4 regions of the Streptomyces sp. NPDC093065 genome follow, and region 3 is predicted to be linked to each of the others. Evidence: riboswitches for the same ligand, from Rfam matches in the RefSeq annotation. Region 3 holds a riboswitch; each other region holds the start of a gene.

Region 1 (3,290 bases), on a different contig from region 3:
GGTGCCGGCCGCGGCGGTCAGCGCGGCCACCGCCTGCTCGAACCGCTCGGCGACCTCGTCGGGGTCGGTGCCGGGCCGGATGATGTCGTTGCCGCCCGCCACGAACGAGACCAGGTCGGGCGCGAGGGCGTCGACCCGCGGGACCTGTTCCGCCACGATCTGGTCGAGGAGCCTGCCGCGCACGGCGAGGTTCGTGTACGTGAAGTCGCCCTCGGGGCGCCGGTCCGCGAGCAGTACGGCCAGTCGGTCGGCCCAGCCGACGAACGCCCCGTCGGGGCCGGGGTCGCCGACGCCTTCGGTGAAGCTGTCCCCCACCGCCACGTACGACCCGATCACTGCTCTGCTGTCACTCTTCGAATCGTCTGCCACGTCGGCCCATGATTCACCTTGGAATGTGACCTACGCGACCGTAGGAAGGGATTGACGGGCGGTGAGAAAGGCCACGCCTAAAGTGTTCGTCAATTCCGGAATACGACGGGGTCCGCAGGTACCGGTCTCCGGACACACCGAAGGCCGGACCCGGGGATCGGGGTCCGCCCTTCGGGGCGCGGAGGCTGCGTCAGCCGGTCGTCAGACGGAGACGCCGTGCGAGCGCAGGAAAGCGACCGGGTCGATGTCCGAGCCGTAGTCCGGCGTGGTGCGGATCTCGAAGTGCAGGTGCGGGCCGGTCACGTTGCCGGTGGCGCCCGAGAGGCCGACCTGCTGACCCGCCGTCACCGACTGACCGGCGGAGACGGAGAGCGAGGAGAGGTGGGCGTACTGGGCGTAGTGGCCCTCGTCGAGCTTGATGACGACCTGGTTGCCGTACGCGCCACCCCAGCCGGCCGAGACGACGGTGCCCGCGCCGACGGCCTTCAGCGAGGTGCCGGTCGGAACGACGAAGTCGGTGCCGGTGTGGTAGCCGCTGGACCACATGCTGCCGGACTGGTGGTACGGGGTACCGACGGTGCCGCCCGCGACGGGGGAGGTGTAGCCGCTGGTGGTGCCCGTGGACTGGGTGCCGGTGTTCGAGGACTCCGAGGAGCCGGAGGCGTCCGAGGAGGTCTTCGCCGCGTCCGTCGACTTCTGGGCCGGCTTCTCGGCGGCGGGCTTCTCGGCGGGCTTCTGCGACTGCGCGGAGGACGGCGCCGACGACTTGGCGGCCTGGCCGGCGATCGACAGTTCGAGGCCGGGGTGGATCAGCGACGGGTCGGACCCGACGGCCTCGCGGTTGTCCGCGTAGAGCTTCTTCCAGCCGCCGTCGACGTGCTGGTCGTCGGCGATCTTCGAAAGGTAGTCACCGCTCTTCACGGTGTACGTCCGGGAATCCGAGTTCTTCTCGGTACCGCCGGCGGCGGACTTCTTGGCCGACGTCGCGATGGACTGCACGGCCTGCTCGGAAACCGAGTGCGCGGGGGCGGCGTTGGCGGAGGCGGCGCCCATCAGCGGGAGTGCGAGCGCGGCGCCACCGGTTCCGGCGACGGCGATGGTGCGGGTCAGGCGCATGGCCCTGGTACGGCGGTGCTTACCCTTCGCGGGCATGGCGAATTCCTCTCCGGCGCCTGCGAGGTGAGCTGTCGGGTGCGGGCTGGAGATGCCCGGCCGCGCCGAAACGCGGCTTTACCCCAAGCCGTTCCGGGAACCGGAACAGGCAGTTCTACCTGTGGGTCCCCCGCTCCTGCCGTGTACGGGTGGTGGATGAGTGCGGGCTCCGGTCGGCGGCAGGATTAGGCGTCCGTCCGGATCGGTGGTGAACGTAAGGGACCAGGACGCGCAGGGACAAGCGAGAGGTTCCCGCGACGGGCGTTTCGATTGATCCTTTACGGGAACAACCGGTAACCCTGCGTCGATTTCCGTCGCACCGCTTTCTCTGAATGCCCTTGAGAAGCAGTCGAATTACGTGAACATGACGGACAACGCTCGGTCACGGATATGACGCTGCTCACGCGCCCCTTTCCCACCCTCCGCCATTTCAGGGCCAGTTATAACCAAGCCGCCAATTCGGACAGAATGCCTTTACCGGCCCACAATGCCCCTCCTCGAACGGTTTCGCGCATCGGTCATGCCGTATCGTCGAGTGGTGCCCGCCGGCGAGCAGCGACGGCGGGGCGGAGTGGGAGGAGTCCCCGTGACGCAGCAGGTCCCGTCGACCGAACCCGAGCTGACCGGGGTGCGCAACTTCCGGGACGTGGGCGGACTGCCGACCGTGGACGGTCGGCGGGTGCGACAGGGGGTGCTGTTCCGCAGCGGCCACCTGGCACACGCCACGGGGGAGGACGCCGCGTTCCTGACCTCGCTGGGCCTGCACACGATCTTCGACTTCCGCAACGCGGCCGACCAGAAGCTCGACGGCCCGGACGTCGAGCTGCCGGGCGTGCGCAATGTGAATCTGCCGCTGAGCGACCCGGCCGACGGCGCCGAGTTCTGGAAGATGGTCCGCGACGGAGACCTCGACCAGCTGCGGGACATCCTGGCCGACGGCAAGGGTGTCGACCGGATGGTCGGCTCCTACCGACTGATCATGACGGAGCGCACGGCCGAGCACTCCCGGGTCCTGCACGCGCTCGCCGAGGACAGCGTCCCCGCGCTGATGCACTGCGCGGCCGGCAAGGACCGGGCGGGTCTGTCGGTCGCGGTCACCCTGCTCGCGCTGGGCGTCGAGCGCGAGGCCGTCGTCGAGGACTACCTGAAGTCGAACGCCACGCACCGGCGCTACAAGGTGCGCCGCAGCGGCTCCGCCGCCTCCGCCTACTCCCCCGAGGTCATGGAGCTGCTCAGCCCCCTGTTCGACGCGCGCGCCGAGTACCTGGCCGCGGCCTTCGAGACGATCGAGGACACGTGGGGCGGCGTCGACGCCTACTTGGAGCAGGGGCTGCGGCTCTCTCCGGGCACCCGGGAGCGGCTGCGCGAGCGGATGGTGGACTGACTGAGCCACCCGCTCGCGGACGGCTCTACTTGCCGCCCACCTCGAACAGCAGGTAGAGGAAGCCGCCGAAGACGTGCCCCAGGGCGATGTAGATGACCAGCCGCACCCACAGGGCGCGCGGGAACTTGTCCTCGATGGCACTCATGGCGTCTCTCCAGGGGTCGGGCCGAGGCACAGCGCGGCCGTCGGGCTCTGCAGCAGGGTGTGGACGAAGAGCAGCTCGACCCCGTCGGGGTCCTCGGCCGCGATCCGGTGCGGGGTCATGGAGTCGAAGTGGGCACTGTCCCCCGCGGTGAGCCGGTGCTCGGTGTCCCCGAGACGCAGCCGCAGCCGCCCCCTGAGGACGTGCAGCCACTCCTCGCCGGGGTGCACCCGCACGACGTCG
Region 2 (3,290 bases), on a different contig from region 3:
GCGGTCGGTGAAGAAGATGCGCGGCTATCTCGCCGAGCTCATCCACCGCAAGCGCGCCGCGCTGTCGCCCGAGCCCGCCCCCGGCGAGGACCTCATCTCCGGCCTGATCCGCGCCTCCGACCACGGCGAGCACCTCACCGAGAACGAGGCCGCCGCGATGGCCTTCATCCTGCTCTTCGCAGGTTTCGAGACCACGGTCAACCTCGTGGGCAACGGCGCCTACGCCCTGCTCACCCACCCCGAGCAGCGGGACCGGCTCCAGTCGTCGCTGGCCGCCGGGGAGCGCGGGCTGCTGGAGACCGGCGTCGAGGAACTCCTGCGCTACGACGGACCGGTGGAACTGGCCACCTGGCGCTTCGCCACCCGGCCGCTGACCATCGGGGGGCAGGAGGTCGCGGCCGGCGATCCCGTCCTCGTCGTCCTGGCCGCCGCCGACCGCGACCCGGAGCGGTTCACCGACCCGGACACCCTGGACCTCGCCCGCCGGGACAGCCAGCACCTCGGGTACGGACACGGCATCCACTACTGCCTCGGCGCCCCGCTCGCCCGGCTGGAGGGACAGACCGCGCTGGCCACACTGCTCACCCGGCTGCCGGACCTCCGCCTCGCCGCGGACCCGGCCGAACTCCGGTGGCGCGGCGGGCTCATCATGCGAGGTCTGCGCACCTTGCCCGTCTCGTTCACGCCGTTCGCGTCACCGGCCGGCAACGGTGCGTCGCCGACGCAAAAGTGACACGCGCTCAACTCTGTGATCTTCACGTGATCTGTGCGGCATGAACTTGTGACAAGCGATGATCTCCCTATACGTTCACGGATCAACGTGGTGTCGAGCGTCATCCGCCGCGTGGTCCCCGTCGTCTTGTGAAAGGTCGTCGCATGCTCTCCGGGAACGGTCGTCACCGCCGCCCCCGCCAGGCACCCGCTCTGGTCGTCGCCGCCGGAGTGACCGGCTCCGCCATCGCGATCCCGCTGCTCGGGGCCACCGGCGCCCACGCGGCCGGCTCCGCGAACTGGGACCAGGTCGCCGAGTGCGAGACCGGCGGCGCCTGGAGCCAGAACAGCGGCAACGGGTACTACGGCGGCCTGCAACTGTCCCAGGAGGCCTGGGAGCGGTACGGCGGCCTCGACTACGCGCCCAGCGCAGACCAGGCCAGCCGCTCCCAGCAGATAAGGATCGCCGAGAAGATACACGCGGACCAGGGCATCGCCGCCTGGCCGACCTGCGGTCTGCTCGCCGGCCTGGGCAACGACTCGGGGGGCACGAGCGGCGGCTCGGGCGCGACCGGTGACGGTGCGTCGGAGGGTTCGGACACCTCGGGCAAGACGGACACCCCCAAGTCGTCCGAATCACCCGACTCGTCCCAGTCGGCCGACTCTGGTGACTCGTCCGGCGCGACCGAGACGCCGGAGGCGACGTCCGGAGAGCCCTCTTCGTCCCCTTCGTCCTCCTCTTCCCCCTCCGCCTCGCCGTCGTCTGACGCTTCCTCCGATGCCTCCGGCGACTCGCGCGGCGGCGCGGACCAATCCGTCAAGCCGGACGCATCGGCCGAATCCGGCTCCTCCGGCAGTGCCGAACCGCAGGGCGTCGAGGGCTCGTCCGGCTCGGGCAAGCACCGTGGCGGCAGCGCGGAGGAGGGTGCGACGGAGGAGGGCCGTACGGACGCGACGACGGGGCGGCACGCCTCGCGCGACGGTGACGAGGGAGAGGCCGAAGTCGGTCGTTACGTCGTCCGCACCGGCGACAGTCTCTGGGCCATCGCCGACACCCTTGAGGTCACCGGCGGATGGCACACGCTGTACGCCGACAACACGACGGTCGTCGGCGCCGACCCGGACCACATCCTGCCCGGTCAGACGCTCACGGTCACGGGCGAATCGGGCGAAAAGTAGGGGGAGTTCGCGTCACGGTTAGAGGCTGTATGTCCCTTTTGGATCTCGTGAGAGATAGGTCTCAGAAGCCGTGATCGTCTTTGAAAATCCGCGGAGCGCGTGTCTACGGTCATGACCGCTCGCCATCGCGGGCCCCGACAGCCGCAACGCCGAATCCTGCCAGCGGCCGTACGGGAACAGTCGTCGCGTCAAGCGCCGCAGGCAGGAGCGGGGGACCCAAGGTAAGTGCCGCACCGGGCAGTTGAGCCGGAGCGGCTAGGGGTGAAGCCGAGTTCCGCGAGGAACCCGGCCGGGCAACTCAACCGGCCCGAACCCGACAGCTCACCTCGCAGGCGTCGGTGAGGGGATCAACCATGCTGTTTTCCGGCAAGGGCAAGCACCGTCGTCCGTCCAAGGCCACCCGTGTCATCGCCGTCGCCGGCGTCACCGGTGCCGCCGTCGCCGCCCCGCTGATGGCGGCCGGCAACGCCTCCGCCGCCACCGCGTCCGAGTGGGACGCCGTCGCCCAGTGCGAGTCCGGCGGCAACTGGTCCATCAACACCGGCAACGGTTACTACGGCGGTCTGCAGTTCTCCGCCTCCACCTGGGCCGCCTACGGCGGTACGCAGTACGCCTCCAGCGCCGACCAGGCGAGCAAGGACCAGCAGATACAGGTCGCCGAGAAGGTGCTCGCCGGCCAGGGCAAGGGTGCCTGGCCGGTCTGCGGCACCGGCCTGTCGGGCGCCGCGTACACCGGTGGCGGCTCGGGCAGCGGTTCCGGCAGCTCCGAGAGCTCGCAGAGCCAGAGCAGCGGCTCCACCGCCGAGCGCTCCACCGAGCAGAAGGCCTCCCGCTCCTCCGAGCGTCCGGCCGCCGAGCCGAAGGCCGAGAAGCCCGCCGAGAAGAAGAAGACCGTCACCACCCCGACCGGCAAGAAGGTCGAGAAGGGCGACGGCGAGTACAAGGTCGTCAAGGGCGACACCCTCAGCTCGATCGCCGAGGAGCACGACGTCAAGGGCGGCTGGGCGAAGCTGTTCAAGCTGAACGGCGACATCGTCGACGACGCCGACCTGATCTACCCGGGCCAGCAGCTGCACCTGAAGTAAGCGGCGGCGGCTCCCGCCCCGGTGCGTGTTCCCCCGTACGCACCGGGGCGGGACTTTTCATGTTCCGCCTTTGTTCCGTTCGGAAACAATTTACTCTCGGTTCTGTCCAGCGGGTGGGCGATCGGCTGGCCGATCGCCCGGAGCCGGTTAGGCTCGGTCCCGCAGAGCCGCCGCGGTCCTGCGGGACCCGCGCGTCACACCGAAGCGTCACATTGAAGAAGGAGATGCTCGTGCCGTCCATCGACGTCGTCGTAGCCCGGGAAATCCTGGACTCCCGAGGCAACCCCACGGTCGAGGTCGAGGTCGGCCTCGACG
Region 3 (3,290 bases):
GCGGGTCACGGGGTCGGTGTGTGCCGCGTGACACGTGGTCGGGCCACACGTTACGGGTGACATACCGGTCTTGGGCAGTGCGGCGGGAGGTGGCGCCGCCTGGCGGGGCCCGATCGAGGCGGCGCGGCGGCCGGGGTCCGGGGCGGGGCCGGGGCACCGGCGGGTGGCGGTCCGTTCCGTCGCCAACCGGTGCAGAGGCCCTGAACCGGCTTTAGCCGATGATGTGTCAGGTTTTGGACATGATCGGGCGTCCGCGTGCATCCGCGTGCGGGTTCGAACACGCTCGCTACGTCCTCGTTCGGAAGCGGTCGCGGGTGAGTCGGACGGGTGCGGTGTCCGTATTCTCTGATCATGGACCGCACCGCATATTCACTCGTCGCCACCGACCTGGACGGCACGCTGCTCCGCGGCGACGACACCGTCTCCGAACGGTCGCTGGCCGCGCTGGCGCGGGTCGCCGGGGCGGGTGCGCGGCACCTGGTGGTGACGGGGCGCCCGGCTCCCCGGGTGCGCTCCCTGCTCGACGGCCTCGGCTGCACGGGGCTCGCGGTGTGCGGGCAGGGCGCGCAGGTGTACGACGCCGGTGCGCACCGGATGCTGTGGTCGGTCACCCTGGACCGGGAGCTGGCCGAGACCGCGCTCGGCAAGATCGAGGCCGAGGTCGGCCAGGTGTACGCCGCCGTCGACCAGGACGGCGTCGACGGGCTGACGCTCATCGAGCCGGGCTACCTGATGCCCCACCCCACCCTGCCCGCGGTGCGTGTCGAGCGGCGCGAGGAGCTGTGGAGCATGCCGATCAGCAAGGTGCTGCTGCGCCATCCGGACCTGACCGACGACGAGTTGGCGGCGACGGCGCGTGCGGTGGTCGGTTCCCTCGCGACGGTCACCATGTCGGGGCCCGGCACGGTGGAGCTCCAGCCGTGCGGCATCACCAAGGCGACCGGCCTGGCGCTGGCCGCCGAGCACCTGGGTCTTCAGCGGCGCCGGACGATCGCCTTCGGCGACATGCCCAACGACATTCCCATGTTCCAGTGGGCGGCCCACGGCGTCGCCATGGCCGGCGCCCACCCCGAACTCAAGGCGGTGGCCGACGAGGTCACCACGACGAACGAGGACGACGGCGTGGCCGTCGTCCTCGAGCGGATCTTCGGTACTTCTTAGGACGTCCCGGGCCCACGGCTTGGGACGTCCCGGGCCCACGGCCTCTCAGCGGGGCTCGGGACGCCTTGGTGCCCGGTGCGGCTCAGTACGCGCTGAAGACGTTGTCCATCGAGCCGTAGCGGTCGGCCGCGTAGTTGCAGGCGGCGGTGATGTTGGCGACCGGGTCGTACGGGTCCCAGGAGGTGCCCTCCACGTGGTACGCCTGGAAGGTCGGGTCGATCACCTGGAGCAGGCCCTTGGACGGGGTGCCGTTGACGGCGTTGATGTCCCAGTTGTTGATGGCGAGCGGGTTGCCGGAGGACTCACGCATGATGTTGCGGTGAATGCCCTCGTAGGTCCCGGGGATGCCGTGCTGCGCCATGATGTCGAGCGACTCGCGGATCCAGCCGTCGAGGTTGTCCGGGTACGCCGTGGCCGCCGTGGTGGCGGTCGTGGCGGCGGCCGGGGTGGCCGCGGAGGCGGTGGCGGCGCCGACGAGCGGCAGTGCGAGCACCGCGGCGGCGGTGCCGGCCAGCGTGAGCTTGCGGGCGAGGCGGCCGGTACGGGCGTGACGGTTCTGACCGTTGGCAGACATGTGTCCCTCTCCTTACGCCTGCGAGGTGAGCTGTCGGGTTCGGGCGGGGAGGTGCCCGGCCGCGCCCTGACGGGTACGGCTTCACCCCGAGCCGCTCCGGTGGTGACCGGTGCGGCGACTTACCTGGGTCCCCCGCTCCTGCCGGCGAGTTTGTTGGGTGGATGACTGTGCGACCGGGCGGTGGCAGGATTCGGCGTCCGCCCGACAGGCCGGGAACGTATGCGAGAGCACATGTCCGAAACAAGTGCAGGAATCACCCAACATGCCTGTTGACCTTGGTCTGAGGCGTTTGAGGCTCTTGATCCTTTGCGGTTACCAAGCCCCAACTGGCTTGCGGGGCAAAGGGAGGGCACAGGTTGTGGCGAGGTTGCCCGCGGGTGGACCGGAGTGAGTCAACTCACTGGCCTCAACAAGCGCGGCAAAACGGGCATTAACCTCAATCGTTCGCCAACCGGCCACGGGTGAGGACGGCTTCGGGTGTCGGGCGCAGAGGAAGGGGAAACGGGGGTGGAGGGTGAAGCCGGGAGGCGGGGCGGGAGGCGTGAGGTGCCGGTGCGGGCGCGGCGTCGATCGGGTGACGTTCTCGGAGTGCGGGCCGTTGGGAGGAGTGATGGGATCTTGGACGGTGGCCACCGGCCCGCTCGCCCCCCGGGGTCCGGCTCGTCCCCTCCGGCGATATCAGTCAAAATCTGCTCATATCACCTGATCAAAAACATACCGTTCATGATCTGATACCGACCGGCCTGTAACGGTGGGCGCTAGCGGTGATCGAAACGTGACCGGATACGCTGACTTGAGTGGTGGCAGCGACCTATCGACAAACCAGGTAATCGCCAGTAGACACCAGCAGACAGGAGACCCCTCGTGACCGTCGTCGGGCCGTTCGGGCTGAGCGTGCGGGACCAGGCTCTGGAAGCCGATGTCCAGGCCGGATTGGTTGCTGTCGAGGAAGGGTTGCTTGAGGCAACCAAAAGCGAGGTTCCGTTCATCACAGAGGCCGCCCAGCACCTGGTGCGGGCCGGCGGGAAACGGTTCCGGCCGCTGCTGGTGATGCTCTCGGCCCAGTTCGGCGACCGCTACGCCCCGGGCATCGTGCCCTCGGCCGTGGTCGTGGAGCTGACCCACCTCGCCACGCTCTACCACGACGACGTGATGGACGAGGCCGCCGTGCGGCGCGGGGTGCCCAGCGCGAACACCCGCTGGGACAACTCGGTCGCGGTCCTCACCGGCGACTTCCTCTTCGCCCGTGCCTCCCAGATCCTCGCCGACCTCGGACCCGAGGCGGTCCGGGTCCAGGCCCTCGCGTTCGAGCGGCTGGTCACCGGCCAGATCCTGGAGACGGCGGGACCGCAGGACGGCCGCGACCCGGTCGACCACTACCTCGACGTGCTGGGCGGCAAGACGGGCTCGCTGGTGGCGGTCTCCTGCCGGTTCGGCGCGATGATGTCCGGCGCCGACGAGACGGTGGTGGACGTGCTGACCCAGTACGGCGAGCGGCTCGGCGTCGCCTTCCAGCTCGCGGACGACGTCCTGGACATCGCCTCCGACTCCGACG
Region 4 (3,290 bases), on a different contig from region 3:
TACGCATGACCGACCTCCCCTTGACCCCCGTGAAACGTCGACGATTGACGCGTGTTGAGCGACCCCGGGCCAATCAAGCGATATTAAATGCGAAAAGCCCCGGCTCGGGAAGCCGGGGCTTTCGGACGCCGTCGTCGGTCAGACGTTCACGCCGTGGGAGCGGAGGTAGGCGACGGGGTCCATGTCCGAGCCGTACTCGGGGCTGGTGCGGGCCTCGAAGTGCAGGTGGGGTCCGGTGACGTTGCCGGTGGCGCCGGAGAGGCCGATCTGCCGGCCGGGCTCGACCGACTCGCCGACCGAGACGCCGATGGACGACAGATGCCCGTACTGCGTGTACGTGCCGTCGTGCATCTTGATCACGACCTGGTTGCCGTACGCCCCGCCCCAGCCGGCCTCGACGACGGTGCCGACGCCGACCGCGTGCACCGTCGTGCCGCTGGAGGCGTGGAAGTCGATGCCGGTGTGGCTGCCGGAGGACCACAGGGAGCTGCCGGCCTGGTACGCGGTGGAGACGTAGGAGGCGGTGATCGGCGCGACGAAGGTGTTGAGACGCTTGCGCTCCGCCTCCCGCGCGGCGCGCTCCTTGGCCTCGCGCGCCTCCTTGGCCGCCTCGGCCGCCCGCTCGCGGGCCGCTTCCCTGGCCGCCTCGCGGGCGGCGGCGTCCACCGCGGCCTGCTTCTGGGCGACGGCCTGGGCGTCGATCTCGTCGGCTACGGAGTCGCCGATGGTGACGACCGGGGTGAGACCGCTCTGCTCCACCTCGGGCTCGGCGGCGAGCGCCGGAGCAGCGAGGGAGCCGACGACGCCGGTGGTCGCGAGGGCCGCGACTCCCGCCGCGCGGGCGGTGGTGCGGTGCACCCGGCCGGTACGGCGGTGCTTCCCGGTGGCGCGCGTGAACGCCATGTAGAGGCTTGTCCTTTCCTTCCCTCTCGCCTACCGGGTTAGCTGACGGGTTCGGAGGTGGAAGGTCTCCTACGGGCCCCCTCGCGGTGCGCGCGGGCGTCCGATTCACCCCAGGGACTGCGGTGGGTCCCCGGCTCCCCTGGCTCGCGCCGTACGGGGACTCGGCGATGACTGTCCGGTGCCGCGGATGCGGCGCACTGCGTGACGAACAGCCCGGAAGACGCTAAGCGCGGCTGCGTTCAATCCTCAAACGCAACAAGCTTTTTGTAGCGCACGCCACAGGGCAGACGGGCAGCCACTGCCCCAATCCGGACAAACGGCGGCCCTGGTGACACTCCGGTCACCAGGGCCGTCACACGCGTGTGCCGCTACTCGGCGGCCACCACGGTGACTTCACCGATACCGAGGGCCTCGACGGGCTCCCTGATCTGCGCCGCGTCTCCGACGAGGACCGTCACGAGGCGGTCCACCGGGAAGGCGTTCACGACCGCGGCCGTGGCCTCCACGGTGCCCGTGGCGGCCAGTTGCCGGTAGAGCGTCGCCTGGAAGTCGTCGGACAGGTGCTGCTCGACCTGGTCGGCCAGTGTGCTCGCCACGGCCGCCGCCGTCTCGTACTTGAGCGGCGCCACGCCCACCAGGTTCTGCACGGCCACGTCGCGCTCGGCGTCGGTCAGCCCCTCTGCGGCGAGCTTGCGCAGCACCGTCCACAGGTCGTCCAGGGCGGGACCGGTGTTGGGGGTGTCGACGGAGCCGCTGATGGCGAGCATCGCGGCGCCGGTGCCGTCCGGCGCGGAACGCAGGACCTGGCCGAACGCCCGTACGCCGTAGGTGTAGCCCTTCTCCTCGCGCAGGACGCGGTCCAGGCGCGAGGTGAGGGTGCCGCCGAGGCAGTAGGTGCCGAGCACCTGCGCGGGCCAGACGCGGTCGTGCCGGTCGGCGCCGGTGCGGCCGATCAGCAGCTGCGTCTGGACGGCGCCGGGACGGTCGACGATGACGACCCGGCCCCGGTCGTCCGCGGTCACCGGGGGCACCGGGCGCGGCTCGGCGGCCGAGCCGGTCCACGCGCCCAAGGTGTCGCCGAGCAGCGCGTCGAGGTCGACGCCGGTGAGGTCGCCGACGACCACGGCGGTGGCCGTGGCGGGGCGCACGTGCCGCTCGTAGAAGGCGCGTACGGCCGCCGCGTCGACGGCCGCGACCGTCTCCTCGGTGCCCTGGCGCGGGCGCGACATGCGGGAGTCGGCCGGGAACAGCTCCTTGGAGAGTTCCTTGGCCGCGCGGCGAGCCGGGTTGGCCAGCTCGTGCGGGATCTCGTCGAGCCGGTTGCGCACCAGCCGTTCGACCTCGCCGTCCGCGAACGCGGGCGCCCTGAGGGCGTCGGCGAACAGGCCGAGTGCCCTGGCGAGGCGGGAGGCGGGCACCTCCAGGCTCAGCCGGACGCCGGGGTGGTCGGCGTGCGCGTCCAGGGTGGCGCCGCAGCGCTCCAGCTCGGCGGCGAAGTCCTCGGCGGAGTGCTTGTCGGTGCCCTCCGAGAAGGCGCGCGCCATGATGGTGGCGACGCCGTCGAGACCGGCCGGCTCGGCGTCCAGGGGGGCGTCGAGGAGCACCTCGACGGCGACGACCTGCTGGCCGGGGCGGTGGCAGCGCAGCACGGTGAGGCCGTTGCCGAGGCTGCCGCGCTCGGGGGCGGGGAAGGCCCAGGGCTTGGGCTCGCCGGCCTGCGGCCGGGCGTGGAATTCCATCGTGGCGAGCTCGGTCACTTGGCCGCCTCCTCGTTCTCGTCGGTGGCGCCGGCGTCGGTCGTGTCGGCGTCGGTCTCGTCGGCCGGGGCGGTGGGCTCGTAGACGAGCACCGCGCGGTTGTCGGGACGCAGGCGGGCCTTGGCGACCTCCTGGACCTCCTCCGCGGTCACCTCGAGCACCCGCCGCACGGCGGTGAGGGCGAGCTGCGGGTCGCCGAACAGCACGGCGTACCGGCACAGTTCGTCGGCGCGGCCGGCGACCGTGCCCAGGCGGTCCAGCCACTCGCGCTCCAGCTGGGCCTGGGCGCGCTCCATCTCCTCGGCCGTGGGTCCCTCCTCGGCGAAGCGGGCCAGCTCCTCGTCGACGGCGGCCTCGATGACCGGCACCTCGACGTCGCCGGACGTCTTCACGTCCAGCCACCCCAGGGAGGGCGCTCCGGCGAGCCGCAGCAGGCCGAACCCGGCGGCGACGGCCGTGCGGTCGCGGCGGACCAGCCGGTTGTACAGGCGGGACGACTCGCCGCCGCCCAGCACGGTCAGGGCGAGGTCGGCCGCGTCGCACGCGCGCGTGCCGTCCTCCGGCAGCCGGTACGCCGCCATCAGGGCGCGGGCGGGAACCTCCTCCTCGACGACCTCCCGCAGCTGCCCG

What was found. Region 3 has a riboswitch for cyclic di-AMP ahead of ACIQFU_RS03655 (transglycosylase SLT domain-containing protein). Riboswitches for the same ligand answer to the same signal wherever they lie in the genome.
Region 1: linked by a shared signal. The riboswitch ahead of ACIQFU_RS10875 (peptidoglycan DD-metalloendopeptidase family protein) and the one ahead of ACIQFU_RS03655 (transglycosylase SLT domain-containing protein) in region 3 are both predicted to bind cyclic di-AMP.
Region 2: linked by a shared signal. The riboswitch ahead of rpfA (resuscitation-promoting factor protein RpfA) and the one ahead of ACIQFU_RS03655 (transglycosylase SLT domain-containing protein) in region 3 are both predicted to bind cyclic di-AMP.
Region 4: linked by a shared signal. The riboswitch ahead of ACIQFU_RS29950 (M23 family metallopeptidase) and the one ahead of ACIQFU_RS03655 (transglycosylase SLT domain-containing protein) in region 3 are both predicted to bind cyclic di-AMP.

Annotation. Positions count from the first base shown of each region.
Region 1 is NZ_JBIVPJ010000005.1:4,311-7,600, reverse strand. It holds gene ACIQFU_RS10880 (SGNH/GDSL hydrolase family protein) at 1-336, opposite strand, end outside; gene ACIQFU_RS10875 (peptidoglycan DD-metalloendopeptidase family protein) at 571-1,521, opposite strand; cyclic di-AMP (ydaO/yuaA leader) riboswitch at 1,526-1,683, opposite strand; gene ACIQFU_RS10870 (tyrosine-protein phosphatase) at 2,108-2,905, shown strand; gene ACIQFU_RS10865 (DUF6126 family protein) at 2,931-3,050, opposite strand; gene ACIQFU_RS10860 (helix-turn-helix domain-containing protein) at 3,047-3,290, opposite strand, start outside.
Region 2 is NZ_JBIVPJ010000014.1:97,590-100,879, reverse strand. It holds gene ACIQFU_RS23910 (cytochrome P450) at 1-733, shown strand, start outside; gene ACIQFU_RS23905 (transglycosylase family protein) at 877-1,890, shown strand; cyclic di-AMP (ydaO/yuaA leader) riboswitch at 2,074-2,240, shown strand; gene rpfA (resuscitation-promoting factor protein RpfA) at 2,244-2,975, shown strand; gene eno (phosphopyruvate hydratase) at 3,206-3,290, shown strand, end outside.
Region 3 is NZ_JBIVPJ010000002.1:183,597-186,886, forward strand. It holds gene ACIQFU_RS03650 (HAD family hydrolase) at 352-1,161, shown strand; gene ACIQFU_RS03655 (transglycosylase SLT domain-containing protein) at 1,244-1,735, opposite strand; cyclic di-AMP (ydaO/yuaA leader) riboswitch at 1,737-1,892, opposite strand; gene ACIQFU_RS03660 (polyprenyl synthetase family protein) at 2,600-3,290, shown strand, end outside.
Region 4 is NZ_JBIVPJ010000021.1:29,881-33,170, forward strand. It holds gene ACIQFU_RS29945 (GntR family transcriptional regulator) at 1-7, opposite strand, end outside; gene ACIQFU_RS29950 (M23 family metallopeptidase) at 139-903, opposite strand; cyclic di-AMP (ydaO/yuaA leader) riboswitch at 916-1,080, opposite strand; gene ACIQFU_RS29955 (M16 family metallopeptidase) at 1,272-2,660, opposite strand; gene ACIQFU_RS29960 (M16 family metallopeptidase) at 2,657-3,290, opposite strand, start outside.